One region of the Streptomyces sp. NBC_01750 genome, then DNA from elsewhere that is predicted to be linked to it. Evidence: predicted binding sites of a transcription regulator. Region 1 holds the regulator's gene; each other region holds the start of a gene.
What was found. Region 1 encodes HrcA, which represses chaperone genes, less so after heat shock. Its sites were predicted from a motif close to TTNGCACTCNGNNNNNCNGAGTGCNAA; they were not measured.
Positions count from the first base shown of each region.

Region 2: the regulator HrcA is predicted to act here: its motif matches at 4,408-4,434, upstream of groL (chaperonin GroEL).
Region 3: the regulator HrcA is predicted to act here: its motif matches at 7,684-7,710, upstream of groES (co-chaperone GroES).

Region 1 is NZ_CP109137.1:2,992,920-3,003,097, forward strand. Features, by position in the region: gene OG966_RS13535 (S41 family peptidase) at 1-2,872, opposite strand, end outside; gene OG966_RS13540 (hypothetical protein) at 2,919-3,461, opposite strand; gene OG966_RS13545 (hypothetical protein) at 3,535-3,918, shown strand; gene OG966_RS13550 (16S rRNA (uracil(1498)-N(3))-methyltransferase) at 3,936-4,679, opposite strand; gene OG966_RS13555 (nitronate monooxygenase) at 4,679-5,749, opposite strand; gene dnaJ (molecular chaperone DnaJ) at 6,136-7,272, opposite strand; gene hrcA (heat-inducible transcriptional repressor HrcA) at 7,273-8,295, opposite strand; gene OG966_RS13570 (MBL fold metallo-hydrolase) at 8,477-9,211, shown strand; gene OG966_RS13575 (DUF3097 domain-containing protein) at 9,222-10,043, shown strand; gene hemW (radical SAM family heme chaperone HemW) at 10,050-10,178, opposite strand, start outside.
Region 2 is NZ_CP109137.1:4,133,067-4,143,244, reverse strand. Features, by position in the region: gene OG966_RS18465 (alpha,alpha-trehalose-phosphate synthase (UDP-forming)) at 1-337, opposite strand, end outside; gene OG966_RS18460 (hypothetical protein) at 425-679, opposite strand; gene OG966_RS18455 (glucosyl-3-phosphoglycerate synthase) at 718-1,656, opposite strand; SAM riboswitch class I at 1,816-1,943, shown strand; gene thrC (threonine synthase) at 1,961-3,244, shown strand; gene OG966_RS18445 (MoaD/ThiS family protein) at 3,291-3,566, shown strand; gene OG966_RS18440 (cold-shock protein) at 3,977-4,180, shown strand; gene groL (chaperonin GroEL) at 4,559-6,181, shown strand; gene OG966_RS18430 (peptidylprolyl isomerase) at 6,301-6,798, opposite strand; partial or broken gene OG966_RS18425 (ATP-binding cassette domain-containing protein) at 6,908-7,259, shown strand; gene OG966_RS18420 (PTS transporter subunit EIIC) at 7,301-8,818, opposite strand; gene murQ (N-acetylmuramic acid 6-phosphate etherase) at 8,878-9,807, opposite strand; gene OG966_RS18410 (MurR/RpiR family transcriptional regulator) at 9,893-10,178, opposite strand, start outside.
Region 3 is NZ_CP109137.1:5,393,294-5,403,471, reverse strand. Features, by position in the region: gene OG966_RS24640 (WhiB family transcriptional regulator) at 413-736, shown strand; gene OG966_RS24635 (LysR family transcriptional regulator) at 807-1,703, opposite strand; gene OG966_RS24630 (MOSC domain-containing protein) at 1,784-2,452, shown strand; gene OG966_RS24625 (SDR family NAD(P)-dependent oxidoreductase) at 2,548-3,321, shown strand; gene OG966_RS24620 (hydroxyacid dehydrogenase) at 3,659-4,645, shown strand; gene OG966_RS24615 (ester cyclase) at 4,707-5,402, shown strand; gene groL (chaperonin GroEL) at 5,511-7,133, opposite strand; gene groES (co-chaperone GroES) at 7,229-7,537, opposite strand; gene OG966_RS24600 (polysaccharide deacetylase family protein) at 7,826-8,464, opposite strand; gene OG966_RS24595 (polysaccharide deacetylase family protein) at 8,461-9,393, opposite strand; gene OG966_RS24590 (THUMP-like domain-containing protein) at 9,477-10,178, shown strand, end outside.

The DNA.
Region 1 (10,178 bases):
TCGCCACCGCCACCACAGGTCCGCGCGGCGCGTCCTGCGGGTAGCTCAGCGGCTGCATGCCGCGCGGCAGGTCCCAGCCCACGATGCGCCGCGCCAGCTTCTCCACCACGAGCTGCGACGTGTGGCCGCCCCGGTTCTCCCGGACGTCCACCACGAGGCCCTCCTTCGCGACCTCGACCCGCAGATCGCGGTGGATCTGGGCCCAGCCCGGCGCCTGCATGTCCGGCACATGCAGATAGCCCAGCCGGCCCCCGGACCGCTCATGGACGTACGCGCGCCGGTCGGCGACCCAGGCGTGGTACCGCAGCGGCTCCTCGTCCGCGAGCGGGACGACCACCGCGTGCCGCGGATCGCCGCCGCCCGCCGGGGAGATGGTGAGCTCGACGGCCTTGCCCGCGGCGCCGACCAGCAGCGGCCCCGGCCCGGTCACCTCGTCCACCGGCCTTCCGTCGACCGCGAGAATCGCGTCCCCGGCCCGCACCGCGACGCCGGGCGCGGCGAGCGGTGAGTGGGCCTGCGGGTCGGAGGTCTCGGACGGCAGGACCCGGTCGACGCGCCAACTACCGTCCGCGGAACGGGAGATGTCGGCACCCAGCAGCCCCTGCCGCGCCGAGGCACTGCCATAGCCGACCCGGGGCGTGACATAGGCGTGCGAAGTGCCCAGTTCGCCTTGCACCTCCCAGAGCAGGTCCATCAGATCGTCGTGGGTGGCGAGCCGGGAGAGGACCGGACGGTACCGCTCCAGTACGCCGTCCCAGTCGACACCGCCGAGGTCCGCGCGCCAGAAGTTGTCGCGCATCAGCCGCCCGGCCTCGTCGTACATCTGCCGCCATTCCGCGGCCGGATCGACACTGCTGCGTACGCGGGCGAGATCGACGGTGATATTGGTGTCGCTGTCCTCGTCGCGCGAGGGCCTGCGGTCGCTCGGTACGACCCTCAGCTTGCCGTCCGCGTACAGCAGCACCCGCTTGCCGTCACCGCTGACGTCGAAGCTCGTGGCGTCCGGGACGAGTTCCTCGATGCGCTGCTGGACCAGGTCGTACCGTTCCAGAGCGGTCTTCGGCCCAGGGTCTTCGGGTGTGGCCCTGGTGGCGCCCAGGACACCACGCATCGGATGACTCAGCCACAGCAGTCCGTCCTTGGCGGCACGCAGCGTGGAGTATCGGCCCGCCTCGACGGGGAAGGGCACGATCCGGTCGGCGAGTCCGTCGAGATCGATACGGGTGACGGGGGCGCCGCTCTCCTCACCGTCCTGCCGCTGGTCCCTGCCACGGTCGTCCTTGTCGGCCTCGAAGGCCCGGCCGTGGCGCTGCGGCCCGAACGGCGACGGGGTCGTGGCGGCCAGCGTGATCAGATGCGGGCGGCAGCCGCCGACGAAGGCCAGATCGAAGACATGCGTGTCGTAGACCGGGTCGAAGGCGCGCTCGGAGAGGAAAGCGAGGTGCTTGCCGTCGAGCGTGAACGCGGGCTGGAAGTCGCGGAAGCGCAGCGGGGTCGCCTCGGAAACGGACAGATCCGCGGTGTTGGCGAGCTTGAGCTGCCGCAGCGGGGACGGTCCTGGATGCGACCAGGCGAGCCAGCCCGAGTCGGGCGAGAAGACCAGGCCGGTGGCGTCGCCGTGCTCGCTGCGGTCGACATCGCGGACCTCGCCGCTCTCCCGCTCGACGAGCAGTACCCGGCCGTCGTGCGAGGCGACCGCGGCACGGCTGCCGTCGGGTGCGACGGCGAGACTCAGTACGCGGCCGAGCCGGCCCGCGCCCAGCCTGCGCGGCGTCGCCCCGGGCGCCGGGCCGACGGCCGGTGCGAACTCGAGGGCGTCGTCACCCTCGGCGTCCGTCACCCAGACCACATGCTCCTCACCGTCGACCCGGAAGGTGCGCGGCAGTCTGGCTCGTACGCCGGCCTCCACGGCAAGCGCCCGCGCGGGGCCTTCGCGGTGGGTGACCCAGTGGACACCGCCGCGGATTTCCACCGCGCTGCCGCGTCCGGTGTGATCGGGGGCCGCGGTGCCGAGATGGCGGTCGGCCTTGACGGGGCGCGGCCGCAGATCGGTGCGCTGGCCGCCGAGGCGGATGTCGAGCCGGCGGGGCCCGTCGCTCTCGAGGTCGTCGAGGATCCACAGTTCACCGGCGGCGGCGTACACCACCCGAGTGCCGTCGGTGGCGGCATGGCGGGCGTAGTAACCGTCGATCCCGGTGTGGCGGCGCAGGTCCGAACCGTCCGGCAGAGACGAATAGACGGCACCGACGCCTTCGTGGTCGCAGAGGAAGGCGACGCGCTCCCCCACCCACAGCGGATACTCGACATTCCCGTCGAGCTCCTCGTGGAGGCGTACGAATTCCCCGTCGCCCGCCCGGTCGATCCACAACTTGCCCGCGGTACCGCCCCGGTAGCGCTTCCAGGCGGCGGCCTCCCGCCCCATGGTGGCCGAGAGCAGCAGCGTATGGGGACCGAACGCCACATCACCGACCGGCCCGTACGGCAGCACGGTGGCGGGCCCGCCGTCGAGCGGCACGGCCCGCGCCCAGCTGCGGCGCAGCGAGGCCTGGCCGTACGTACTGATCGCCAGGACCTCGCCGTCCGGCGTCCAGCCGCGTACGGACGTCTTCCCGCTGCCCCAGTGCGTCAGCCGGTCCGTAGGACCGCCGTCGACGGGCGCGAGATGCACCTCGGGTGCGCCGTCACGGCGTGAGGACCAGGCTATGTGCGTGCCGTCGGGCGAGATCCTTGGATGGTCCACCGGCACGTTGTCGGCGCTGACGCGCCACGCCCGGCCGCCGTCGAGCGGCGCGACCCAGACGTCGTCCTCTGCGGTGAAGGCGATCAACTCGCCGTGGACATGCGGATACCGGAGGTAGGCAGGGTGCGTCACACCGTCACCCTAGGCAGCCTGCCGCCGCCCGGTCACGGCTTTCCGATCACTTGGCCGGGTCGGGTGTCGCGGTCACGGTGACCGTGACGGTGACGGTAGGCCCCGGCGGGTCGCCCGGGCGGTGGGTCTCGGGGGTGCGAGTGGGCGTGCGGGTCGGCGTGCCTGCGCAGTTGCCGAGGACGCTGGCCTCGAAGACGACCTTGCCGTCGACCTTGGCGATGAGATCGCCGCGTACGCACTTTCCCGAGCGCTCCTCCGTGACCTTGCCCTTGAGCGTGATGCCCTGGCCGGTATTGGTCTCGCCCTGGCAGTCGACGGTTGCCACGCTACGGGCGGAGGGCGAGGCGGACGCCGTGCCGGCCGTCTTCGGGCCGCCGCCCATTGTCGCCGTACAGCTGAGCCACCGTACGTCGAAGCCCAGTCGCTCGAGGGTGCTGGTGCCGGTCTTGTCGGTGGTGACTGCGACGGCGACGGAACTCAGCCCGCCGCCCGACGCCGGTTCACAGGCCGCAACACACACAACTGCCGTACCAACAACGCCGATTGCGGCAAGGATGCGCCGGTGTCGTATTCGTCTCAAGCCCCGCATGAGGGCAGAGTGTCACCGAGTGCCCTGAAGGAAAAGAGTGGTTGCGGCCACCTTTACCCCGTACGGTCATGGAATGGCCAGGAAGCTGATCCGGACGCGCCGGCTCGTCGTCGACGAGAACACCGTCTACATGTGGTCGGTCCGTCACAAGCACGCGCGCACCGACGGGCGTTGCCCGGACTGCCGCACCACGCTCTCACTGCGGCGCGAGGGCACGACGGCGCGCCTGGAGCTCGCCTTCCGGGCGGGCCCGGGCCGGGTCGTCGCCGACGGCTACTGGGAATCGGGCTCGGTGGGCGACACCGAGCAGAACTGGCTGAACCTCTACGAGCCGGGGTCGGCGCGGCGGCTCCTCGACGAGGCGACAGTGCGCGGGCTGCTGCCCACCGCGGCCGGGACGACCGAGGTCGACGGCTGGCCGCTGTTCGACGCGGTGGTGGCGAACGAGAAGGGCTAGGACGTGAAAGGGCCGCTTCAGGACCAGCGGCCGGTGCGGCCCAGCAGCAGCGCAGTGGCCGCCGTGCCCGCCGTCGACGTGCGCAGCACGCTGCGCCCGAGCCGGTACGGCTTCGCGCCCGCCTCGGCAAATGCCGCCAACTCCTCCGGCGACACGCCCCCTTCGGGCCCGACGACCAGCACGATCGAGCCATCCGCGGGCAGTTCCGCGGTGGCCAGCGGCTCGGCGCCCTCCTCGTGCAGCACCGCCGCGAAGTCGGCTTCGGCCAGAAGTGAGGCAACCTGCTTGGTCGTTGCGGCGTCCGCGATCTCCGGGAAGCGCAGCCTGCGCGACTGCTTGCCCGCCTCGCGCGCCGTGGCCCGCCACTTGGCGAGGGCCTTGCCGCCCCGCTCTCCCCGCCACTGCGTGATGCAGCGGGCGGCGGCCCACGGCACCACGGCGTCCACACCGGTCTCCGTCATGGTCTCTACCGCGAGTTCGCCGCGGTCGCCCTTGGGCAGGGCCTGGACGACGGTGATACGAGGCGTGGGTTCGGGCTCCGTCGGGAACTCGAACGGCTCGACGATCAGCCGGTCCTTGCCCTCCGTCCGCAGGACGACACCGGCCGCGCCGCGTCCTCGCCCGTCGGTGAGCACGATGCCCTCACCGGACTGCAGCCTGCGTACGGAGACGGCGTGCCGTCCCTCGGGCCCGTCCAGCGTGAGGACCGCACCAGGACCCACGCCGTCCAGCGAGTCGACGACGAATACGGGGGCGGTCATCACGCACCGCCCAGCGCCAGCGCGGCCCGTGCGGAGTCGAGTTCGGCGGCGAGCACATCGACGAGCTGACCGGCGGGCAGTTCGCGCGCCATCCGGTGGCCCTGTCCGGCCCAGAGGGCCATGCCCTGCGGGTCTCCCGCCTTGGCGGCGGCCTTGCGCAGGCCGCTCGTCAGATGGTGCACCTGGGGATAGGCGGCGGGGGCGTACGGACCGTGCTCCCGCATGAAGCGGTTGACGAGGCCACGGGCGGGCCGCCCGGAGAAGGCACGGGTGAGTTCGGTGCGGACGAACAACGGATTGGTCATGGCCTGCTTGTGCAGCACATTGGCGCCGGACTCGGGACAGACCAGGAACGCGGTCCCGAGCTGCGCGGCGCTCGCACCTGCCGCGAGCACGGCGGCGATCTGGCCGCCGCGCATCAGTCCGCCGGCGGCGATGACCGGCAGCTGCACGGTCTCGCGGACCAGCCCGATGAGCGAGAGCAGCCCGATCCCCGAGCCGTCGGCGGCGGGGTCGTCCCGGTGCGTGCCCTGGTGGCCGCCGGCCTCGATGCCCTGTACACACACGGCGTCGGCACCGGCCCACTGCGCGGCCTGCGCCTCCTCGGGCGTGGTGACGGTGACCACGGTGAAGGTCCCGGCCTTCGCGAAGGAGTCGAGCACATCGCGGGTCGGGCAGCCGAAGGTGAAGGAGACCACCGGCACGGGGTCGTCGAGGAGGATGGCGAGCTTGGCCTCGTACCCGTCGTCCCGTCCGCTGTCGGGGTCGCCGAGAGGTGTCTCGTACCAGGCGGCCTCACCGGCGAGCTGCTGCCGGTAGACATCGACGGCGGCGGGGTCGGCGGTGGTGGGCTGCGGCATGAAGAGATTGACGCCGAAGGGCTGACCGGTGAGCCCGCGGATCTGTTTGACCTCCTGGTACATGCCGTCCGCGGTCTTGTATCCGGCGGCGAGGAAGCCGAGCCCGCCGGCATCGGAGACGGAGGCGGCGAGCTGCGGACAGGAGGCGCCGCCCGCCATGGGGGCCTGCACGATCGGATACCGGCAGAGATCGGTCAGTGCGGAGGACATGCAGGCATGGTGCCATGTTGGCCGCGCGCGGCCGAATCGGGTGTTCCGCGGCCGGCGGGGGTGCGGGGGCGGGCCATTCCCCTGCCCGCGCCTTCCCGCTGTGTCGATCTGCGGCCCCGCCGCGTGGTGTGGGGGCGAGCCCCCGGACCCTTGTACGCCCCCCCGGGCGTGTCCTCAATCGCCGGACGGGTTGAGATTCCGCCCGCCGGGCGGAAATCCAGCCCACCGGCCGGAAGGTTCAGCCCCGCCGGGCGGAAGGTTCCGCCCGGCCGACGATCGAGGCGCGGAGTCCGGGGCGGAGCCCCGACACCAGCCTCGCCGACGATCGAGGCGCGGGAGCCGGGGCAGACTCCGGAAACGGGCAACCCGCACTCCCGCCCCAACGGCTACCGCCCGTTGAACGCGTCCTTCAGGCGGGAGAACAATCCCTGCTGCCCCGGCTGGAACTGCCCCGTCGGCCGCTCCTCGCCGCGCAGCTTCGCCAGATCCCGCAGCAGCCGTTCCTGGTCCGCGTCCAGCTTCGACGGCGTCATCACCTCGACGTGCACGATCAGGTCGCCCCGGCCGCCGCCCCGCAGATGCGTGATGCCACGCCCGTGCAGCGGGATCGACTGGCCGGACTGTGTGCCCGGGCGGATGTCGATCTCCTCGATGCCGTCGAGCGTCTCCAGCGGGCACTTCGTGCCCAGCGCCGCCGCCGTCATGGGGATCGTCACCGTGCAGTGCAGATCGTCACCGCGCCGCTGGAAGACCGCGTGCGGCAGCTCGTGGATCTCGACGTACAGGTCACCCGCCGGGCCGCCGCCCGGGCCGACCTCGCCCTCGCCCGCGAGCTGGATGCGGGTGCCGTTGTCGACGCCCGCCGGGATCTTCACGGTCAGCGTCCGGCGCGAGCGGATGCGGCCGTCGCCGGCGCACTCCGGGCACGGCGTCGGCACGACCGTGCCGAAGCCCTGGCACTGCGGGCACGGCCGCGAGGTCATGACCTGACCCAGGAAGGACCGCGTCACCTGCGAGACCTCACCGCGTCCGCGGCACATGTCGCAGGTCTGCGCCGAGGTCCCCGGCGCCGCGCCCTCACCGGAGCACGTCGTACAGACGACAGCCGTGTCGACCTGGATGTCCTTGGTCGTGCCGAAGGCCGCTTCGTTGAGATCGATCTCCAGCCGGATCATCGCATCCTGGCCCCGTCGCGTACGCGACCTGGGCCCCCGCTGCGACGCCGTACCGAAGAACGCGTCCATGATGTCGGAGAAGTTGCCGAAGCCACCGGCCCCGAATCCGCCCGCGCCTCCGCCGCCCGCCTGGGACAACGGGTCTCCGCCGAGGTCGTAGACCTGCTTCTTCTGCGGGTCCGACAACACCTCGTACGCGGCGTTGATCTCCTTGAAGCGCTCCTGCGTCTTCGGGTCCGGATTCACATCCGGGTGGAGTTCGCGCGCAAGCCGGCGGAAGGCCTTCTTGATCTCGTCCTGCGATGCGTCGCGGCGTACGCCGAGTACGGCGTAGTAGTCCGTGGCCACTTACGACTCCGCCAGGATCTGTCCGACGTAACGTGCCACTGCGCGTACCGCTCCCATCGTTCCGGGGTAGTCCATGCGGGTCGGTCCGACCACGCCGAGTTTGGCAACTGCCTCGTCGCCCGAACCGTAGCCGACCGCGACCACGGAAGTGGAGTTGAGGCCCTCGTGGGCGTTCTCATGACCGATACGTACGGTCATGCCCATGCCCGAGTCATTGGCCTCGCCGAGCAGCTTGAGGAGCACCACATGCTCCTCGAGCGCTTCCAGCACCGGCCGGATGGTCAGCGGGAAGTCGTGCCCGAAACGGGTGAGATTGGCGGTGCCGCCGATCACCAGCCGCTCCTCGGTCTCCTCGACCAGAGTCTCGAGCAGGGTCGCCAGCACCGTGGAGACGGTGCCGCGGTCCTCCGGCTCGAAGGACTCGGGCAGCTCCTGCACCAGCTGCGGCACATCCGCGAAGCGGCGCCCGACGACCCGGCTGTTGAGCCGGGCCCGCAGGTCCGCCAGCGCGGTCTCGCCGAACGGCGCGGGGCAGTCGATCATGCGCTGCTCGACCCGTCCGGTGTCCGTGATGAGCACGAGCATCAGCCGGGCCGGCGCGAGGGAGAGGAGTTCCACATGCCGGACCGTGGACCGGGTCAGCGAGGGGTACTGGACGACGGCGACCTGCCGGGTCAGCTGCGCCAGCAGCCGTACCGTACGGCCCACGACGTCGTCCAGGTCGACGGCTCCGTCCAGGAAGTTCTGGATGGCGCGCCGCTCGGGCGACGACAGGGGCTTGACGCCCGCCAGCTTGTCGACGAAGAGCCGGTAGCCCTTGTCCGTCGGAATGCGGCCGGCGCTGGTGTGCGGCTGGGCGATGAACCCTTCCTCTTCCAGCACCGCCATGTCGTTACGGACAGTAGCCGGGGAGACACCGAGCCTGTGCCGTTCGGTGAGAGCCTTGGAGCCGACGGGCTCCTCTGTGCCGACATAGTCCTGGACGATGGCGCGCAGCACTTCGAGTCTGCGTTCGCTGAGCATCGCGCACACCTCCAGCCGTGGTTCCTTGGTGGTACTGCCTGGCACTCGATACGTTCGAGTGCCAGCACTCCCCCGAGCCAGTGTACGGCTGTCGGGTACGCCCCTAGCAAGGGCGTTCTGCAAGGGGCGGCCGATCACGCTACCGTGCGACACCGCTGGTCCCTGCCGATAGCGTCGCGGTATGGACGTCAGTTGGGAAGAGTTCGGCTGGGAGCGCTTGGCCGACGGGGTGGGGCGCCGGCGGATGCCTGTCTGGGACGCGACCGTCGGATTGGTCGCCGGCGACGACCGTGTCCTCATGTACGACACGGGTTCGACGCTCCGTGAGGGCGCCGAGCTCCGCACCCAGGCGCAGGCGCTGCTGGGCGGCCGCCGAGTGACGCATATCGCACTGAGCCATCCGCACTTCGATCATGTACTGGGGACCGCGGCGTTCTCGGGGGCCGAGGTGTTCGGCGCGGTAGGCCTCGACGACCTGATGGGGCGCGAGCGGGACGAGATCCGCGACGCGGCCGTACGGCACGGTGTCCCCGCGAAGGAGGCCGCGGAGGCCGCCGATCTGCTGGTGCTGCCGCGCCATCTGGTGTGCGGGGAGTGGACGCTCGAGCTGGGCGGCCGCCAGGTGCTGCTGGCCAATGTCGGGCCCGGCCACACGGGCCACGATCTGGCACTGCTGGTGCCGGACGGCGGCCCGGGCAGCCCGGAGGTGGTCTTCTGCGGGGATCTGGTGGAGGAGTCGGGCGAACCGCAGGCGGGCCCGGACGCGATCCCGTCCCGCTGGCCGGCGGCGCTGGACCGGCTGCTGTCGCTGGGCGGCGAGGACGCGGTATATGTCCCAGGGCACGGGGCGAGAGTCGACGCGGCTTTCGTACGCGCGCAGCGGGATTCGTTGGCGGAGCGCTTCAGTGTGTCGTAGCGTCGGCCAAATGCGCAGCTACAGCCCGGATCTGACGCCTCCTTGGAAGAAGCGGCAGCCGGCCCCGGAGGTCCCCGCCGAGTCCGACCTGGTCGTGGAGGAGGTCACGACGGGTTTCTGCGGTGCGGTGATCCGTACCGAGAAGACCGCGGAGGGCCCGACGGTCACGCTCGAGGACCGCTTCGGCAAGCACCGGGTGTTCCCGCTGGTCCCGCGGGGGTTTCTGCTGGAGGGCCGGGTGGTCACGCTGGTCCGCCCCTCGGCGACGGCACCGGCCCGCCCGGCGCGTACGGCCTCCGGCTCGGTCGCGGTCCCGGGGGCACGGGCGAGGGTCGCGCGGGCGGGCCGTATCTATGTGGAAGGCCGCCACGACGCGGAGCTCGTCGAACGGGTCTGGGGTGACGATCTGCGGATCGAGGGCGTGGTGGTGGAGTACCTGGAAGGCATCGACGACCTCCCGTCGATCGTCAAGGACTTCGCGCCCGGCCCGGACGCGCGCCTCGGGGTGCTGGTGGATCATCTGGTCCCGGGCTCGAAGGAGTCCCGTATCGCGTCCCAGGTCGCCGGCGATCACGCCCTGATCGTGGGCCACCCCTACATCGACGTCTGGGAGGCGGTGAAGCCGTCCTCGGTCGGCATCCGGGCATGGCCGTCGGTGCCGCGCGGCCAGGACTGGAAGACGGGAGTCTGCCGCGCACTGGGCTGGCCGGAGAACACGGGAGCGGCGTGGCAGCGGATTCTGGGCGGGGTCCGGAGCTACCGGGACCTGGAACCGGAGCTCCTGGGCTCGGTGGAGCACCTGATCGACTTCGTGACGGCACCGCCCGCCTGAGCGGCGTCAGTCCACCAGGTCCCGTACCACCGCGTCCGCCAGCAGGCGGCCCCGCTGCGTCAGTACGGCCCGGCCCTCCTCGTACGGTCCCGGCTCCAGCAGGCCGTCCGACAGGGCACCGGCCGCCGCCGCCAG
Region 2 (10,178 bases), 1.1 Mb from region 1:
AGACCGGTTCCACCGGCGTCTGGTACAGCAGATGGTGGACGAACCAGAGCACGGAGTTCGCGATGCCGTTGTACGCGTCGGAGTGGACGGCCGGGTCGATGTCGAGCATCAGCACCCCGGCCTCGCCGACCCCGCGCCGTACCGCCTCACGGTCGCCGTCGCCCAGTGCGGCGCACACCCACAGGGCGTCCGCCTCGGAGCCGATGGCGGAGAGACCGGAGACCAGCCCGCCGCCGCCGCGCTTGGCGTCGAGCGAGCCGTCCTCGCGCAGCGTGTACGAGACCGGGCCGCGGTTCGACGCGACGAGGACCTGGGCGGCAGCGTGCTCGGAGACCATGTGGCGAAACCTAGCCCGTCCCACAAACCCTCAAACGTGCGTACGGCCGAGCAGCAGGTCAGCGGGTCGGTGATTCACGTCAGCAGGTCAGTGATCGCGGCGTCCGCGGGTGGCGGCGACGGCGATCACACCGGCCGCGGTCAGGCTCAGCGCCAGACCGCCGAGGAGCCACAGCCGCTCGGAGTCGTGGTCGCCCCGGTGCGCCGGGGCGACGGTGTCGGCCACCGCCTGTCCCTGGAGGACCGCACCGGTCAGAACGGTGGCCATGACCGCCAGGACCCCGAGGAGCCGGGACAGCCTGGCACTGCGGCGCGGAGCGCCCGTACTGCGTCTGAAGCCCATAAGTGGGAAATTTAGACAAATTGTTTGGCCGGCGGTGGTTATGCCGCGCGACGCGCCGCGTACTCACCGATCTCGCGCATCGGCGGCCGCTCCTCCGTGTCCACCGGATACGTACGCGGTTCGAAGCCGTCCTCGCCGCGCTCGAACTGCGTGAGTGCCGGCCGCACCAAGTGGCCCCTGGACAAACGCAGTTGAGCCGTACGGTAGATCGCGGCGGCCATCCGGCCCAGCGCCTGCCCGTCCTGGTGCCGGTGTTTGCGCGAGCCGACGTCCACCTGCGCCAGCGCGTCGAGACCCACCGTGTGCAGCGCGTCCACGAGCAGACCCAGCTCCACTCCGTAACCGACGGGGAAGGGGAGTCGCTCGAGGAGCGAGCGCCGCGCCGCGTACTCACCGCCGAGCGGCTGGACGACCCCGGCCAGCTGCGGCCAGTGCAGATTGAGCAGCGGACGCGCCACCAGCTCGGTGACCCGGCCACCCTGACCTGCCGCATCGCCGAGCGGCCGGTCGTACATCGCCTTGACGAGCTGCACCTCGGGGTCGGTCAGCAGCGGCCCCACGATCCCGGAGACGAAGTCCGCCGAGAAGTCCTTGAGGTCCGCGTCGACGAAGCAGACGATGTCGCCGCTCGTCACCATCAGCGACCGCCACAGCACCTCACCCTTGCCGGGGACCGCCGGTATCCGCGGCAGGATCGCGTCGCGGTGCACCACCCGAGCGCCGGCCGCCGCGGCCACCTCCGCCGTCCGGTCGCCGGAGCCGGAGTCGATGACGACCAGCTCGTCGACGAGCGGCACCTTCTCCATCAGCTCGCGCCGGATCACGGTGACGATCTGGCCGACCGTCGCCTCCTCGTCGAGCGCGGGCAGGACGACACTGACCGTCGTACCGCGCTTGGCGGCCATCAGACGGCCGAGCGGGCGGTCGGCCGCCGACCAGGAGCGCCGGCTCAGCCAGCGCTCCACCTCTTCCAGCACGTTCGTTGCTCCCGGGTTGCCACGCCGCTGCAGCGGCAGGATCATGATCTTCATCTCGCGGTTCGGACGACTATCTCAACCGTCCGGGCCTTCGGTTACAGTCTTGAACAACGCGGATGACCGTCGCATGCCGGGGTCATCACGCTGACAATCGAATACCGCTCATCCAGAGGGGCAGAGGGAACGGCCCGTTGAAGCCCCGGCAACCCTCCCGCCGACCGCGAGGTCACGGTGGGGAAGGTGCCAATTCCGTCTCGTGGCGAAGTCCGTCACGGGGAAGATGAGGAGAAAGGGCCTCGCCACCATGGCTGTTCAGACTGTCGCAAGCACCACTCCCGTGAACCTCGGTCCCGCCGCGGCGCTCTCGTGCCGCGAGTGCGGAGAGCGTTTCGACCTCGGCCCGATCTTCGCCTGTGCGTTGTGTTTCGGGCCGCTCGAAGTCGCGTACGACCTGCCGAGCGGCGACCCGGACGCGCTGAAGAAGCGGATCGAGGCGGGTCCCGACAACATCTGGCGGTACGCCCCGCTGCTGCCCGTCCCCGCGGACGTGGCCGAGAAGCCGAATATCAACCCCGGCTTCACCAAGCTCGTCAAGGCCGACAATCTCGCCCGTGAGCTGGGCGTCACCGGTGGCCTGTTCATCAAGGACGACTCCGGCAACCCGACGCACTCCTTCAAGGACCGTGTCGTCGCGATCGCCGTCGAGGCCGCGCGCGCCTTCGGCTTCACGACTCTTTCCTGCTCCTCCACCGGCAACCTCGCGGGCGCCGTCGGTGCGGCCGCCGCCCGGGCCGGCTTCCGGTCCTGCGTGTTCATCCCGCACGACCTGGAGCAGGGCAAGGTCGTCATGGCCGCGGTGTACGGCGGCGAGCTGGTCGGCATCGAGGGCAACTACGACGACGTCAACCGCTTCTGCTCCGAGCTCATCGGCGATCCGCTGGGCGAGGGCTGGGGCTTTGTCAACGTCAACCTCCGCCCGTACTACGGCGAGGGCTCGAAGACGCTCGCGTACGAGATCTGCGAGCAGCTCGGCTGGCAGCTGCCCGACCAGATCGTGATCCCGATCGCCTCGGGCTCGCAGCTCACCAAGATCGACAAGGGTCTGCAGGAGCTGATCAAGCTCGGTCTGGTCGAGGACAAGCCGTACAAGATCTTCGGTGCCCAGGCGGAGGGCTGCTCACCGGTGTCGACTGCCTTCAAGGCCGGGCACGACGTCGTACGCCCGCAGAAGCCGGACACCATCGCCAAGTCGCTGGCCATCGGCAACCCGGCCGACGGCCCGTACGTGCTGGACATCGCGCGCCGCACGGGTGGCGCGGTGGAGGACGTGACCGACGAGCAGATCGTCGACGCGATCAAGCTGCTGGCCCGTACCGAGGGCATCTTCGCGGAGACCGCGGGTGGCGTGACGGTGGGTGTGACGCGGAAGCTGATCGAGGCGGGTGTGCTCGACCCGGCGCTCACCACGGTGGTCCTCAACACCGGCGACGGGCTCAAGACGCTGGACGCGGTGGCGCCGACCACCGGCCCGACCGCGACGATCCGCCCCAGCCTGGACGCGTTCCGCAACGCCGGCCTGGCCGGCTGACCACCCGGGCTTCCCGAACTCCCGAGACTCCAGGAAGGCACGCACCATGAGCGTCAACGTCCGCATCCCCACCATTCTCCGTACGTACACGGGCGGCCAGGCCGAGGTCCCGGCGGAGGGCGCGACCCTCTCCGAGGTCATCGCCGACCTGGAGAAGAACCACACGGGTATCGCCGCCCGCGTCCTGGACGACCAGGGCAAGCTGCGCCGGTTCGTGAACGTGTACGTGAATGACGACGACGTTCGTTTCGAGCAGGGGCTCGAGACCGTCACGCCGGACGGTGCCGGGGTTTCGATCATTCCCGCCGTCGCCGGCGGCTGAGCTTACCCAGCGTTACAGAATTGCCCCCTCCGCAAGAGAAGCGGAGGGGGCAATTCTCTATGGTTGAGCGCGGTACAGTTGGGGAAGGCCCCTCCGCTGCTTGTGCCGACCGCATATGAGAATGCGCCCGGGCGCGACAAGAAGCAGCCAATGTGTTCCCTCGAATTGCCGCATAGGCGTTATTTGCCGGGCCCGACTTGCCCCGGAATACTTTGAATTCTGGTCAATTATCCGTTCGGTCGTGCTCAGAATTCTCGTCCGACTGACCTGTTGCAGAGGGCAGTTGGGCAGATACATTCAGCCGCGGTCGACGCGTTCCGGCGCACACCCTCTCCTGTCGGAGGGTGGAGGTCTGACCCGGGTCCGCGAAGTGCGGTCCTGCGCAAGGGCCAGTAATAGGGGAGTTAGGCATGGCTCAGGGCACCGTCAAGTGGTTCAACGCGGAGAAGGGGTACGGCTTCATCGCGGTCGACGGTGGTGCGGATGTTTTCGTCCACTACAGCGCGATCCAGATGGACGGGTACCGCACCCTTGAAGAGGGTCAGCGAGTTGAATTCGAGATCTCGCAGGGCCAGAAGGGTCCGCAGGCGGACATGGTCAAGCTCGCCGTCTGATCTCGGCGCGATCGGCCACCGACGCACGCACTCACGCCGAGGGGCCCGCATCCCACCAGGGATGCGGGCCCCTCGTGCGTCTGCTCGCGGTTCGGCCTCGTGCTTCCGCGGGCCGGCCCCGTGCGTTCCCTCGTGCGTCTCCCGCCGTCGGTTCGCGGGCCGGTTCGGGGGGTTTCGATCCGCGAGAGTCGCTTGCACTCTCCTAGGGCGAGTGCTAATCATTGGCGTTAGCACTCTGACAGTGAGAGTGACAACGAGGACCGGGTTGGTGAGGTCCGCAGGCCGGGTGGGGCAAGGAACCACAAGGCAGGCAGACCGTCCGTCGCGGGCGCCAGCGCGGTCCGGAGAATCCACCCCAGTCCGGGAGGACCACTTCACATGGCCAAGATCATCGCGTTCGACGAGGAGGCACGGCGCGGTCTCGAGCGCGGGATGAACCAGCTCGCCGACGCCGTCAAGGTCACCCTTGGCCCCAAGGGCCGTAACGTCGTCCTCGAGAAGAAGTGGGGCGCCCCCACGATCACCAACGATGGTGTATCCATCGCCAAGGAGATCGAGCTCGAGGACCCGTACGAGAAGATCGGCGCCGAGCTGGTCAAGGAAGTCGCCAAGAAGACGGACGACGTCGCCGGTGACGGTACGACCACCGCGACCGTCCTCGCCCAGGCGCTGGTCCGCGAGGGCCTGCGCAACGTGGCCGCCGGCGCCAACCCGATGGCCCTCAAGCGCGGCATCGAGAAGGCCGTCGAGGCCGTCTCCGGTGCGCTGCTCGAGCAGGCCAAGGACGTGGAGACCAAGGAGCAGATCGCTTCTACGGCCTCCATCTCCGCCGCCGACACCCAGATCGGCGAGCTCATCGCCGAGGCTATGGACAAGGTCGGCAAGGAAGGCGTCATCACCGTCGAGGAGTCCCAGACCTTCGGTCTGGAGCTTGAGCTCACCGAAGGTATGCGCTTCGACAAGGGCTACATCTCGGCGTACTTCGCCACCGACATGGAGCGTATGGAGTCGTCGCTCGACGACCCGTACATCCTCATCGTCAACTCGAAGATCAGCTCGGTCAAGGACCTGCTGCCGCTCCTCGAGAAGGTCATGCAGTCCGGCAAGCCGCTGCTGATCATCGCCGAGGACGTCGAGGGCGAGGCCCTGTCGACCCTGGTCGTCAACAAGATCCGTGGCACCTTCAAGTCCGTTGCCGTCAAGGCCCCGGGCTTCGGTGACCGCCGCAAGGCGATGCTGAACGACATCGCCATCCTCACCGGCGGCACGGTCATCTCCGAGGAGGTCGGCCTCAAGCTCGAGAACGCGAGCCTGGACCTGCTCGGCCGCGCCCGCAAGGTCGTTGTCACCAAGGACGAGACGACGATCGTCGACGGTGCCGGTGAGAGCGAGCAGGTTGCCGGTCGCGTCAACCAGATCCGTGCCGAGATCGAGAACTCCGACTCGGACTACGACCGCGAGAAGCTCCAGGAGCGCCTCGCGAAGCTGGCCGGCGGCGTGGCCGTCATCAAGGCCGGCGCCGCGACCGAGGTCGAGCTCAAGGAGCGCAAGCACCGCATCGAGGACGCGGTGCGCAACGCCAAGGCCGCCGTCGAGGAGGGCATCGTCGCCGGTGGTGGCGTGGCTCTGCTCCAGGCGACTTCGGTCTTCGAGAAGCTCGACCTCGAGGGTGACGAGGCGACCGGCGCCAACGCCGTGAAGCTCGCGCTCGAGGCTCCGCTCAAGCAGATCGCCGTCAACGGTGGTCTCGAGGGTGGCGTCGTCGTCGAGAAGGTGCGCAACCTGGCCGTCGGCCACGGTCTGAACGCCGCGACCGGCGAGTACGTCGACATGATCGCCGAGGGCATCATCGACCCCGCGAAGGTGACCCGCTCTGCTCTGCAGAACGCGGCCTCCATCGCGGCGCTGTTCCTCACCACCGAGGCCGTCATCGCCGACAAGCCCGAGAAGGCCGGTGCCCCCGCGGGCGGCGGCATGCCGGGCGGTGACATGGACTTCTGAGCCTCGGCTCAGTAAGCCCGGTTACGACCGAAGGCGGCATCCCTGACAGGGGTGCCGCCTTCGGGCATTTCAGCGTGTGGTCACACGGCGACCTCTCGGCCGCTCAGGTCCCGCAGACGTCAGGCGACGCCGGAGCCCGAGATGGTGATCTTGGCCTTGGTGCGGCCGCTCTGCGATCCGTAGCTCTCGATCTTCTTGACCAGGGCCATGCTGTCCTCGTCGGCGACCTCGCCGAACACGACGTGCTTGCCGTCCAGCCACGGCGTCAGCACGGTGGTGATGAAGAACTGGGAGCCGTTGGTGTTCGGCCCGGCGTTGGCCATCGAGAGCAGGCCCGCCTTGTTGTGCGTGAGCTTGAAGTTCTCGTCGGCGAACTTCTCGCCGTAGATGCTCTTGCCGCCGGTGCCGTCACCGCGGGTGAAGTCGCCGCCCTGCAGCATGAAGTCGGGGATGACCCGGTGGAACGAGGACCCCTCGTACCCGAAGCCTTTCTCGCCGGTGACGAGCGCGCGGAAGTTCTCCGCCGTCTTGGGCACGACGTCGTCGTACAGGTTGAAGTTGATCCGCCCGGCGGGGGCGTCATTGATGGTGATGTCGAAGTAGACCTTGGTCGTCATAGGGCCATCCTGACATCCCCGGCAGGCGGGGGCACGACGGGCGCCCCGGTCCCCGCGTCGGTGGGCGAGCGATGGCATGGGTGTCCGAGTGCCCGAGGTGCCGAACCGGGGGGAGCGGCATGGGCATCTGCCCGGGGAGCTGTCCGGCGGGCAGCGGCAGCGCGAGGCGATCGTGCGTGCGCCCGGCCAAGCGGCCCGCGGTGCTGCTGGCCGACGAACCCACCAGGAATCTCGACGAGTCGATGCGCGACGAGATCATGGATCTGCTGGAGGGGCTGTGGGGGGAGCACACCCTGACGTTCGTGATGGTCACGCACGAGTCGGCGCCGGCGCGCAGGGCTCCTCGGCCGGCCGTCATCAGCAAGGGACGGGTGACGATCAAGGAGCAGGCGGCGGGGGCGGCGCAGGTCGTGCCGGGGCTCCGCCCCGGACCCCGCTCCTCAATCGCCGGAAGGGCGTGATTGTCCGGCGATTGAGGACACGCCCGAAGGGCGCACGGGCATCAGGGCGTGGCCGGCGCGGGTTCCTTCGGTGGGGCGGGGGAGCCCGCGGCCACTGGGGACACGGACTCCTCCGGAGCCACGTTCAGCTCCTCCAGCATCGCGCCGGTGAAGCCGAACCAGTACGTGGCCAGGAAGCCCACGACGTAACCCACCAGCAGGCCGGCCGCGTAGACCCCGATCGTCTCGCCCAGGCCCTTGTTGCCGGCGAGCAGCGGGAACAGCGCCCAGCCCGAGGGGCCGATCGCCGTGGAGCCGACCTTGTCGCCCAGCATGTTGAACAGTCCCACGAAGCCGCCGCCGAACGCGCCGCCGACGCAGGCCGTGACGAACGGGCGGCCCAGCGGGAGCGAGACGCCGTAGATCAGCGGCTCGCCGACGCCCAGAAAGCCCGCCGGGAGCGCGGACCTGATGGTGCTGCGGATCGAGGTGTTGCGGGGCAGCCGGAGGTAGACCGCGGCCGCCGCGCCGACCTGGCCGGCGCCCGCCATCGCGAGGATCGGGAGCAGGACCGTATATCTCTGCTGCTCGATGAGTGTGGTGTGGATCGGGATCAGCGCCTGGTGCAGGCCCAGCATCACCAGAGGCAGGAAGAGACCGCCGAGGACGAAGCCCGCGGCCGCGCCGCCGCCTGCCAGCAGCCAGTTCGCGAAGTCGCCGATCGCGGTGGAGATCTCACCGGCCACGAACATCACGCCGAACAGGGTCACCAGGCCGGCGACGAGGACGGTGAGGGTCGGGGTGACCAGGACGTCCAGGGCCTCCGGCACCCAGCGGCGGCACCACTTCTCCACGTACACCGCGAGCAGCGCCGCGCCGAGCGCGCCCAGGACGCCGCCCTGTCCCGGGGAGAGATGGACACCGAAGGCGGTGATCTTCGCGACGCCGGGGAAGACGATGATCGCGGCGACCGCGCCGCCCAGGATCGGCGTACCGCCGAACTCCTTCGCGGTGTTGTAGCCGACGAAGACCGCGATGAGCGACATGAAGCCGGAGGCCATCGCGGCGAGCGCGGGCACCACGGCCGGGGCCCAGCCGAGGTTGGTCAGCAGGCCGTTGAGTCCGGCGATGATTCCGCAGCCGATGAGGGCCGGGATCAGCGGGACGAAGATGTTCGCGATACGGCGCAGGAAGAGTTTGAAGGGCGTCGAATTCCGCGCCTTCCGGGCCGCCTTGATGGCGGCGCCCCGATCGGCGAGGTCACCGGCGGTCCTGGGGGCCGCTGCCACGAGCGCCTCGAACTCCGGGGTGACCCGGGCGACCGTGCCCGGCCCGAGCACGATCTGGTACGTGTCGTCCTCGACCACGCCCATGACCGCGGGAAGTGCCTTCAGGGCCTCTTCCTGTACGAGGGAGGGGTCGCGCAGACCGAGGCGGAGGCGGGTCATGCAGTGCGCGACGGTGGTGATGTTCCGGGCGCCGCCGACCAGGGGGAGGATGGCGGCGGCGATGGCGCTGTTCTTGTCCGGGGAGCCCGAGGCGTTGGGGGAGGCGGGGGAGTCCGGGGCGTCTGTTGCCATGGTGCGGAGTGCCTTGCTGTGGGGGACGTTCGGTGCCGTGGGGGATGTTCGGTCGGTGGTTACGGGCGGGCGGACTGCAGTGCCGCGCGCAGATGGCCCCTGCTCTCCGTCAGGAGACGCGCGGCGGTGGGGCCGTCGACCGATCCGAGGATGGTGAGGATGGCGTTCTTCACCTCGCCGTCGGTCGCGGCGAGGGCGGCCTCGATCTCCTCGTCCGACGCGCCGGTGGCGAGCGCGACGATCCGGCGCGAGCGGGCGCGCAGCTTCTCGTTGGAGGCGCGGACGTCCACCATCAGATTCCCGTACGTCTTGCCGAGCCGGATCATCGTGATCGTCGAGATCATGTTGAGGACCAGCTTCTGCGCCGTACCGGCCTTCAACCGGGTGGAGCCGGTGAGCAGTTCGGGGCCGACGACCACCTCGATGCCATGGTCGGCGGCCGCGCCGAGTGCGCTGTCCGCGTTGCAGGACAGGCCGATGGTGAGCGCTCCGAGGGATCGCGCGTGCTCGACCGCACCGATCGCGTACGGAGTACGGCCGGAGGCGGAGATCCCGACCACGGTGTCGTCGGCGGTCAGCTTCAGCGCGTCCAGGTCGGCGGCGGCCAGCTCCTTGCTGTCCTCGGCGCCCTCGACCGCCTTGACCATGGCTGACGGGCCGCCCGCGATCAGGCCCAGGACCTCGGCCGGGTCGGTGTTGAAGGTGGGCGGGCACTCGCTCGCGTCCAGTACGCCGAGGCGTCCCGCCGTGCCGGCGCCCGCGTAGACCAGCCGGCCGCCGCGGGACATCCGCCCGGCGGTGTCGTCGATTGCCGCGGCGATCCGCGGCAGCTGAGCGGCGACGGCGGCGGGGACGGTCTCGTCCTCGCCGTTCATGATCCTGGCGATCTCGAGGGTGGGGAGCTGGTCGATGTCGGCGAGCTCGGGCCGGAAAGCCTCGGTGGTGAGGGTGGCCAACTCGGCGCGGAGTTCACCGTAGGAGAAGGTCATGAAGAGCGGCTCTGCTTTCTCGGTCCGTGGGGGGCGGGTTCGGGCCTGCTCGGTGGGGACGAGGTGTTCGGCGGGGACGAGGTGCTCAGCGGGTGCGGGGGCTGTGCCGGTGGGCGAGCGCCTCGTACGAAGCGGCCAGGGCGGGGGCAGCCGTCTCGTACGTGCGCTGCGCCACGCCTATGAACAGGCAGTCCACGACGAGGAGTTGGCTGGTGCGGGACGACATGGCGGCCGGCCGCAGCTCGCTCTCGCGGGCGGTGGAGGTGGTCAGCACATGGTCGGCGTACTGCGATACGGGACCGTCCGGGCGGCCGGTGATCGCGACCGTCGTCGCACCGCGGTCGAAGGCGACGCGCAGCGGCTCGATGACG
Region 3 (10,178 bases), 2.4 Mb from region 1:
GCGCGTCACCTTGAGCCTCCAGGCTGAGTACGTTTCGTCACCTGTGCGGTTGAACGCTCTCGGACATGTGCCCGAGCGCTTGTTGTTTCAACCGCCTCCGCACTCTCAACGACGGTCACTCGAAAGAGTTACGGGTCGGACAGCCGCCTTCGGCACTCTACGTGAGGGGCCGTGCGCAGAGGAGAGCACTGCAGGTCATCCGTCCTTTCATCGGCAAGCTATGCCCCATTTAGCGCCTTTTCTTCCCTTTTCCTGGTGTCTGTGGCTAGATTCGCAATGAGTCATATTTACATCTACTAACACCGTAGATGTACGGTCGTGGTCACGGTACGAGTGCCGGATCCGACTCGTATCGCGTTCTGATCCGACCTGTCCTGTATCCACTCAGCACGGTTTCAAGGGGACAAGCGCTATGGCAGATTTCTCCCGCCTTCCCGGACCCAACGCCGATTTGTGGGACTGGCAGCTCCTCGCAGCCTGCCGTGGGGTGGACAGCTCTCTCTTCTTCCACCCCGAGGGTGAGCGTGGTGCTGCACGGAGTGCGCGCGAGAACTCGGCGAAAGAGGTCTGCATGAGATGCCCGGTCCGCGCGGAGTGCGCGGCGCACGCGCTGGCGGTGCGGGAGCCGTACGGCGTGTGGGGCGGACTGACCGAGGACGAGCGCGAGGAGCTGATGGGGCGCGCACGGCATCGACTGATCCCGGCGACCAGCGTGGGAGGCGTACCGCGAGGCTGACCCCGTCGGTACGAAAAGTTCGAAGAAACGTTCCCGCAGCGACCCCCCGCCCTTCGTGAGCAGGGGTCGGTCAGGGCCGTCGTGACGCGGCCAGAGTCAGCTGGTCGAGCATGGCGGCGACCGCCGGGACCTGCGCCAGGTCCGGGAGCGTGAGCGCGACGATCTCTCGCTGGACCGCGGGCTCCACAGTCACGGTGCGCGCGGCCTTGGGCCGAACCGACTCCATCGCCAGCTCGGGCAGGACCGCGACACCCAGACCGGCGGCGACCAGGCCGATCACCGCCGGGTAGTCGTCGGTGGCGAAGTCGATACGCGGGGTGAAGCCCGCCTCCTCGCAGACCTCGACGAGCTGGCGGCGGCAGCGCGGGCAGCCCGCGATCCAGGGCTCGCCGGCCAGATCGCCGATGGCGACGGAGTCCGATCCGGCGAGGCGGTGCCCCTCGGGGACGAGGCCCACGAGGCGGTCGGTGAGCAGCGGCCGGGCGGTCAGGTCGTCCCACTCCGTGTCCGTCCCGCCATAACGGAAGGCGAGCGCCACATCGCAGTCGCCCTCCCGCAGCATCTCCACCGAGCGGGGCGGCTCGGCTTCGACGAGAGAGACGCGGGTGCCCGGGTGGGCCGCGCGCAGGGCGGCGAGCGCGGTCGGCACAAGCGTGGAGCTGCCACTGGAGAACGAGACCAGCCGGACACGGCCCGCCCGCAGACCGGCGATGGCGGCGATCTCCTCCTCGGCGGCGGTGAGGCCGGCGAGGATTCCCGAGGCGTGCCGCACGAGCGCCTCACCCGCCTGGGTGAGCCGCATCTCGCGACCTGTACGGATCAGCAGCGGGGTTCCCGCGGACGTCTCGAGCGCCTTCATCTGCTGGCTGACGGCGGGCTGTGTGCAGCCCAGCGTGCGCGCGGCCGCCGAGAATGAGCCGGTGGCGGCAACGGCGCGCAGGACACGGAGATGACGGGCTTCGATCACTCTTCGAATATAAGGGACCCTTGGAGGGAAGGCTATAAATTGGATGGTTCGTTTGAGGCAGGGGGTTTAGCGTGGCGTCCATGAAGCTTCTGACCGTGAATGTGGGACGGCCGAAGACCGTCGAGTACACCGACTCCGCGGGCGGCACGACCGGCATCGACAAGCGGCCGGCCGAGGGGGCCGTCCGGGTGATGGAGCCGGGCCCCAAGGGACAAGGGGCCGGCGGCGTCGTCGGGGACACGGTCTGCGATCTTCGGCACCACGGCGGGACCCACCAGGCCGTGTACGCGTTCGCGCGCGAAGATCTGGACTTCTGGGAGCGGGAGTTGGGGCGGTCGATAGCCAACGGCTCCTTCGGGGAGAACCTCACGACGAGCGGGCTCGATGTGACCGGGGCGAAGATCGGTGAGCGCTGGCGGATAGGCGACGAGGTGGTGCTGGAGGTGACAAGCGGCCGCACTCCGTGTCGTACGTTCGCGAGCTGGCTGGGTGAGAAGGGCTGGGTCAAGCGCTTCATGCGGCACGGCGCGCCCGGCGCGTATCTGCGGGTCGTCGAGCCCGGCGAGATCCGCGCGGGCGACGCGATCGAGATCGTGCACAGGCCGGATCACGAGGTGACGGTCGAGCTCTCGTTCCGGGCCGACACCACCGAGCGGGAGCTGCTGCCCCGGGTGCTCGCGGCCGGCGAGGCGCTCCACCCCGAGCTGCTGAAGGACGCCCGCGCATACGTCGCCAAGCACGGCGGGTAGGGAAAACCTCGGACAAGGCCCCTGGGCAGGCACGGAATTCCGGCTGGCAAGGGGCCTCCCCCGCGTTCCCACACGGGGGCACTAACGTGCCGCCTATGACGACTGCACTGATTACGGGAGCGACCGCGGGGATCGGGGCCGCGTTCGCCCGACGGCTCGCGGCCGAGGGACACAACCTGGTGCTGGTGGCCCGCGACACCAAGCGGCTGCACGAGCAGGCCACCGAGTTGCACGACCGGCACGGCATCGAGGCGGAGGTGCTGACCGCCGACCTGTCGCAGGATGCCGGGATCGCCGCGGTCGAGAAGCGGCTCGCCGACCGGAAGAACCCGGTGGACCTGCTGGTCAACAATGCCGGGTTCGGCAACAAGGGACGCTTCCTCGAGGTGTCCATGGCCGACGAACTGACGATGCTGAAGGTGCACTGCGAGGCAGTGCTGCGGCTGACGGCTGCGGCGGCGGAGTCGATGCGGGAGCGCGGCCGGGGCGGGGTGGTGAATGTGGCGTCGGTGGCCGCGTTCGTGCCGCGCGGGACGTACGGCGCTTCGAAGGCATGGGTCGTGCAGTTCACGCAGGGCGCCGCGCGGGATCTGGCGGGTTCGGGCGTACGCCTGATGGCGTTGTGTCCCGGATTCGTGCGGACGGAGTTCCACGAGCGGGCCGGGATGGGGACGGACAACATCCCTGGGTGGATGTGGCTGGACGCGGACAAGGTGGTCTCCACAGCCCTGGCGGACCTGGCCCGCGGGAAGTCGCTCTCGATCCCGGACCCGCGCTACAAGGCACTGATGGGTGCGGTGAAGCTGGCGCCGCGCGGGTTGCTCGGCGGGATCACGTCCAGGACAGGCCGGAAGTACGGCCCGCAGTAGGCGCGTTGCGGGAACGATCCGGCCGGCGGACAAGCACGGCCGGGGGCGCGGCAGAGATCTCGGCCAGGGTGTGGACGGGGGCAGGGTCCCTCCTGGATGCCGCGTTCAGCGTCAACATCTACGGGGCCGTACTCCCCCGCACTCGTGAAACCCTTCGGGGTGCGACCTCAAGAGATCTATGAGGAGCTCGAGTTCCACCATGGACGACGCCACTGACCATCGCTCCGGCGGAAACCACGGAGAGAACCGCGGCAAGAACCCGGGCGGGCGCCCGGCGGAGAACCCTGGTGAGAACCCGGAGGAAGGCTCCGGCAGCCGCCCGTCCCTCCTCCTGGCCATGGGCCCCGGCATCGCCGAGCGCCTGCTCGACGACCGCCACCGCGACCGTCTCACCGCGCTCGCCCGCACCGACCCGCACCTGGTCGCCCACGATCTGACCGCGCCTTCGCCACCCGTCGCGGACGCGCTCGCCACGGCCGACGTACTGCTGACGTGCTGGGGCACGACCCCGCTCACCGCCGAGGTCCTCGACGCGGCCCCGCGGCTGCGCGCAGTCGTCCACGCCGCAGGCTCCGTCAAGCACCACATCACCGAGGCCTGCTGGGAGCGCGGCATCGCGGTGACCTCGGTCGCCGCGGTCAACGCCCTGCCCGTCGCCGAGTACACGCTCGCCGCGATCCTCTTCGCCAACAAGCGCGTTCTGCGCACCCGGCGCCGCTACCGCGCGCTGCGCACCCACCACGACTGGCACCAGGAGCTCGACGGCGCGGGCAACTACGGCCGTACGGTCGGGATCGTCGGCGCGTCACGGATCGGCCGCCGGGTGATCGAGCTCCTGCGCCCGATCGACCTGCGGGTTCTGCTGTACGACCCGCACGTGGAGTCGGCCGAGGCCGCCCGCCTCGGCGTCGAGACCGTGCCGCTGGACGTGCTCTGCGCCGACAGCGACGTCGTCACGGTCCATGCTCCGCAGATCCCGGCCACTCGCCATATGATCGGCGCCCGGCAGCTGGCACTGATGCCCGACGGCGCCACTCTGGTCAACACCGCGCGCGGTTCGCTGGTCGACGAGCGGGCCCTGCTCGGCGAGCTCATCTCCGGACGCCTCGATGCCGTACTGGATGTGACGGACCCTGAAGTCCCGTCTGCCGACTCGCCCTTGTACGACCTGCCGAACGTCCTGCTCACCCCGCACATCGCAGGCTCGCTCGGCCGCGAGCTGCACCGGATGGCCGACCGGGCGCTGGACGAGGTGGAGCGGTTCGCGGCCGGGCTGCCTTTCGCGGACCCGGTCCATCCAGGAGCACTGAAACATTCCGCTTAACTCATCATTAGGCGCAATTCTCACTAAACTGGACGCATCCCACCCATTTCCGGGAGGCGCCATGAAATTCGTACAGATAGTCGACTACAAGACCGAGCAGTACGACACCATGAACCAGCTCATGGACAAGTGGGTCGACCAGACCCAGGGCAAGCGGACCGCCACTCACACCCTCACAGGCAAAGACCGCGCCGACGACTCCCACTACGTCGAGATCGTCGAATTCCAGTCGTACGAAGACGCGATGAAGAACTCCCATCTGCCGGAGACCGACCGGATCTTCCAGGAGATGGTGGCGCTGTGTGACGGGATGCCGTCGTTCACCGACCTCGATGTGGTCCGTGACGAACAGCTGAACGCGGCGGCCGCCCGCCGCTTCTTCCACGAGATCGCCGTCGGAGGCAATCTCGACGCCATCGACGAGCTGTTCGCGTCCGACTACCGGGACCACGACATCCTCAAGGAAGAGGAAACCCTCATCGGGTCGCAGATCCTCCGCAGCGATGTCAGCGGCTGGCGCGACGCCTTCGACTTCACCTTCAACCTGGACAGGCAGGTGACCGAGGGGGACGACGTCGTAACGCTGTGGACCTGGACCGGCACCCACAAGGGCGACTTCATGGGCATCGCCCCCACGGGCAAGCAGTGCACCATGACCGGCACCACGATCTTCCACTTCGAGGACGGGAAGATCCACGAAGGCTGGTGGCACTTCGACATCATGCGCCTGATGCGGCAGCTCGGCGCGCTGGGCTAGCCGGCACCGGTGTTGCCGGGGCCCCGGCAACACCCGGCCCAACGCCGAAGGCCCTCGTTCCCACCGCCGAGCGGCGGGGACGAGGGCCTTCACATGTGTCGTACGGCGTCAGTGGCTGTGACCGTGGCCGTGACCCGCCTCGGCCTCCTCCTCCGCCGGCTTCTCGACGACCAGGGTCTCGGTCGTGAGCAGCAGGGAGGCGATGGACGCGGCGTTCTCCAGCGCGGAGCGGGTGACCTTGACCGGGTCGATGACGCCGGCCTTCACCAGGTCTCCGTACTCACCGGTCGCGGCGTTGAAGCCCTGGCCGGCCTCGAGCTCGGCGACCTTGGAGGTGATGACGTAGCCCTCAAGACCGGCGTTCTCGGCGATCCAGCGCAGCGGCTCGACGACGGCGCGGCGGACGACCGCGACACCGGTGGCCTCGTCGCCCTCCTTGCCGAGGTTGCCATCGAGCACCTTGGCGGCGTGGACGAGAGCGGAGCCACCACCGGAGACGATGCCCTCCTCGACCGCGGCGCGGGTCGCGGAGATGGCGTCCTCCAGACGGTGCTTCTTCTCCTTCAGCTCCACCTCGGTGGCGGCGCCGACCTTGATCACACACACGCCGCCGGCCAGCTTCGCGAGGCGCTCCTGGAGCTTCTCGCGGTCCCAGTCGGAGTCCGTGGACTCGATCTCGGCCTTGATCTGGTTGATGCGGCCGACGACGTCCTCGTGCTTGCCGCCACCGTCGACGATGGTGGTGTCGTCCTTGGTGACGGTCACGCGGCGGGCGGTGCCCAGCACGTCCAGATCGGCCTGGTCGAGCTTGAGGCCGACCTCCTCGGCGATGACCGTTCCGCCGGTGAGGGCGGCGATGTCGCCGAGCATCGCCTTGCGACGGTCGCCGAAACCGGGGGCCTTGACGGCCACCGCGTTGAAGGTGCCGCGGATCTTGTTCACGACCAGGGTGGAGAGCGCCTCGCCCTCGACGTCCTCGGCGATGATCAGCAGCGGCTTGGAGGCACCCGCCTGGATGATCTTCTCCAGCAGCGGCAGCATGTCCTGGATCGAGGAGATCTTGCCCTGGTGGATCAGGATGTACGGGTCGTCAAGGACGGCCTCCATACGCTCCTGGTCGGTCACCATGTACGGGGACAGGTAGCCCTTGTCGAAGGCCATGCCCTCGGTGAAGTCCAGCTCCAGACCGAAGGTGTTGGACTCCTCGACGGTGATGACACCGTCCTTGCCGACCTTGTCCATCGCCTCGGCGATGAGCCCGCCGACCTGCTGGTCCTGCGCGGAGAGCGCGGCCACGGCGGCGATGTCGGCCTTGTCCTCGATCGGGCGGGCGGTCGCGAGGAGCTCGTCGCACACGGCCTTGACCGCGGCGTCGATGCCCTTCTTCAGGGCGGCCGGGGAAGCACCCGCGGCGACGTTGCGCAGGCCCTCGCGGACCAGCGCCTGGGCCAGCACGGTGGCGGTGGTGGTGCCGTCGCCCGCGATGTCGTTGGTCTTGGTCGCCACCTCCTTCACCAGCTGGGCACCGAGGTTCTCGTACGGGTCGTCGAGCTCGACCTCTCGGGCGATCGTGACACCGTCGTTGGTGATGGTGGGGGCGCCGAACTTCTTGTCGATGACGACGTTGCGGCCGCGGGGGCCGATCGTCACCTTGACCGTGTCGGCAAGCTTGTTGACGCCGCGCTCGAGGGCGCGACGGGCGTCCTCGTCGAACTTCAGGATCTTCGCCATGGGAGCTTCACTGTCCTCTCAAACGAACTGCGCCCCGGGCTCCCGGCTACAAATGTCGCGGGGGCCAGGGGCGCAGATTAAAAACTTCGGGTGAATTACTTCTCGACGATCGCGAGCACGTCGCGAGCCGAGAGGACGAGGTACTCCTCGCCGTTGTACTTCACCTCGGTGCCGCCGTACTTGCTGTACAGCACGACGTCGCCGGTCTTGACGTCGAGCGGAAGTCGCTCGCCGTTCTCGAAGCGACCCGGGCCCACGGCGAGGACGACGCCCTCCTGGGGCTTCTCCTTCGCGGTGTCCGGGATGACCAGGCCAGAGGCCGTGGTCTGCTCGGCGTCGAGCGGCTGGACCACAATGCGGTCCTCGAGCGGCTTGATGGCAACCTTGGAGCTGGCGGTCGTCACGATCCGACCTCCCCCTTCGGAGATCTCACGGGGTTAACTGTCTGGGGTGGCGACCAGGTGGATCCGTCGTCGCGGGTGCCGGACCTGCCCGTCGCTGTGTTGGCACTCTCCAGTGGGGAGTGCCAGACCTGAGACTATGACTGCGGTTAGCACTCGGTCAAGCGGAGTGCCAATCCGGCGGGGCGGTGTCGGAAAGCCGGTGCCGGAAAGCCGGTGCCGGTCCGATACGGAGAACGCGGTACGGGCGCTCTCGGTTCCGCACCCACGGCAGCAGCGCGGACCCGGCCCTCACACGTAGTCCTCCAGACGCGCCACCGCGTACCCCTGCGCCTGGATATGGCGCAGCATCCGCCCCGTCGTCCCGGTGCGCGCGAGCACGATGGCGCCGGGCCGCAGTCGTTCACCCTCCACGTACGCCCGTCCCAGCACCACGGCACGGACCCCGCAGTGGGCGGCCGCGCGAAGTGTGTCGGCGTTGTACGCGCCGCGCGGCGGACGGAGCAGCCGCTCCCGCCGGCGGCAGATCTCGTCGCGCTGACCCTCGTACGAGAGCGTGCGCAGATCGGTCCCGTCCCCCGTACGGAACGTGCTGATGGGCAACTTCAGGTCGCCGACCATCCGCGCGAACTCCGGATCTCGCTCCGCGCCGTGGTCGAAGGTGAGGAAGACGACCTTCTCGCGGGTGGGCACCCGGTCCACCACGTACGGCATCTTCGGCCTGCGCGCGGGCGGCTTCGGCGCGGCCACGAGCGGCGCGGGCAGCCCCCACCGCTTGTGCGCGGAGCCCGGCACGCCCGGGCCGGAGGGGACCTGCTGCGCGGCCTTGCGCCCGAGGCGCTCGATCGGGTCCACCGACTGCGCGCACCCCGAGGCGAGAAGCGCACCGGCCGCCAGCACTCCGGCCAGCAGCCGGTGCGCGCGTCTCATACGTAGTCCTCCAGCTTTGCCACGGCGTAACCCCTGTCGGTGATCGTCTTCATGACCGACCGAATCAATTCGGGCATGGTGCTGTCCCACTCCTCCAGGCCACGGAAGTGCGTGAGAATGATGTCGCCGGGGTGCAGATCCTGGTCCGCCTCGCGCCACTCCATGTGGTCGGGGAACGCCTCGGCGGCCCACAGCGGCACGGCCTTGACGCCGCACGACTTGGCCACGCGCAGCGTGTCCCGGTTGTAACTGCCGTACGGCGGCCGGAAGAGCGGGGGCCGCTTCCCGAACCGGTCCTCGATCTTGCTCTGCTGGTTGCAGATCTCCCGCTTCTGCTCGGCGTACGAAAGGCCGGGCAGATAGAGGTGGTTGAGGGTGTGGTTCTGCAGCGAGACCCCGCGTTCCTGCATCTGCTTGAAATAGCCGTAGTTGTTGCTGATCAGGTAGTCGCTGAGGAACGCGCTGTACGGGATGCGGAGCTCGGTCATCATCCGCAGCAGTGCGGGGTCCTTCTCCCAGCCGTCGTCGATCGTCAGGAAGACGACCTTCTCCTTGACGGGCACGGTGGTGAACACGGGCGGCAGAGACTCGCCGTCCTCGACCTCGAAGCCCTCGCGGGTGGTGATCTCCGGCTTGACGGCGGGGGGCTGGGGCGCGGCGAGCGGGACCTTCGCCAGGCCCCACTTCTTGGCGGCAACGGCTCGGGCGGCCTGGGCGCGCTTCACCTTCTCCGCGTACGCGGAGAGCGCCCCGGCCGGGCCGTGCCGCTGCCGCTGAGCCGCTTTGGCGCCGCCGGAACCACGCGGAGCGCCGGAACCGCCGGAGGACTCAGCCGCACAGGCGGAGCCGAGGGCGGCGACCAGGAGCACGGCCAGGACCGCGCGGCCCTGAATTGATGTCATTTTTCCTTTTTGTCTTACAGGCTGCATGGCGCCGCATCCTGTCAGCGCGAAGCCCTGGCAACGGCCCGACACCGCCCACCGCGGGCGCACCATCCCCCACCTGGCCCACAATGGGCCGGGTGACCGATCTCGTTCCCTTCTCGACCCTGCTCACCGACGAGGGCCAGGCGCTGCTCGCCGCTCTGCGGGACTACGACCCGGCCCAGGAACTGGCGGTCGCCTCCCGGCTGCGCCGCGAGCACCCGGTCGGGCTGGTCACGGCGGCGCTCACGCAGGCGCGGCTGCGGCAGCGTGCGGTGGCGAAGTTCGGCGCGGCGGACGCACAGCGGATGTTCTTCACCCCGAACGGCGTCGAGCAGGCGACCCGCTCCTCGGTCGCGGCGTACCGTGCCGGGCGCTTCGCGGCGCTGGGCGTACGGAGCGTGGCGGACCTCTGCAGCGGGATCGGCGGCGACGCGATCGCCCTGGCCCGGGCCGGTATCTCGGTCCTGGCGGTGGACCGCGACCCGCAGACGGCAGAGGTCGCGCGTGCGAACGCGGAGGCGCTGGGCCTGGCCGAGCTGATCGAGGTCCGCTGCGCGGACGTCACGGAGATCGACACGGGTGCCTACGACGCGGTGTTCGTGGACCCCGCCCGGCGGGGCGGCCGGGGCAGGATCTTCGACCCGGAGGCGTACTCCCCGCCCCTCTCCTGGGCCATCGGCGCGGCCCGCACCCGTCCGCACGCCGCCCTCAAGACCGCACCCGGCATCCCGCACGAGGCGGTCCCGGACGACGCCGAGGCGGAGTGGATCTCGGACGGCGGCGATGTG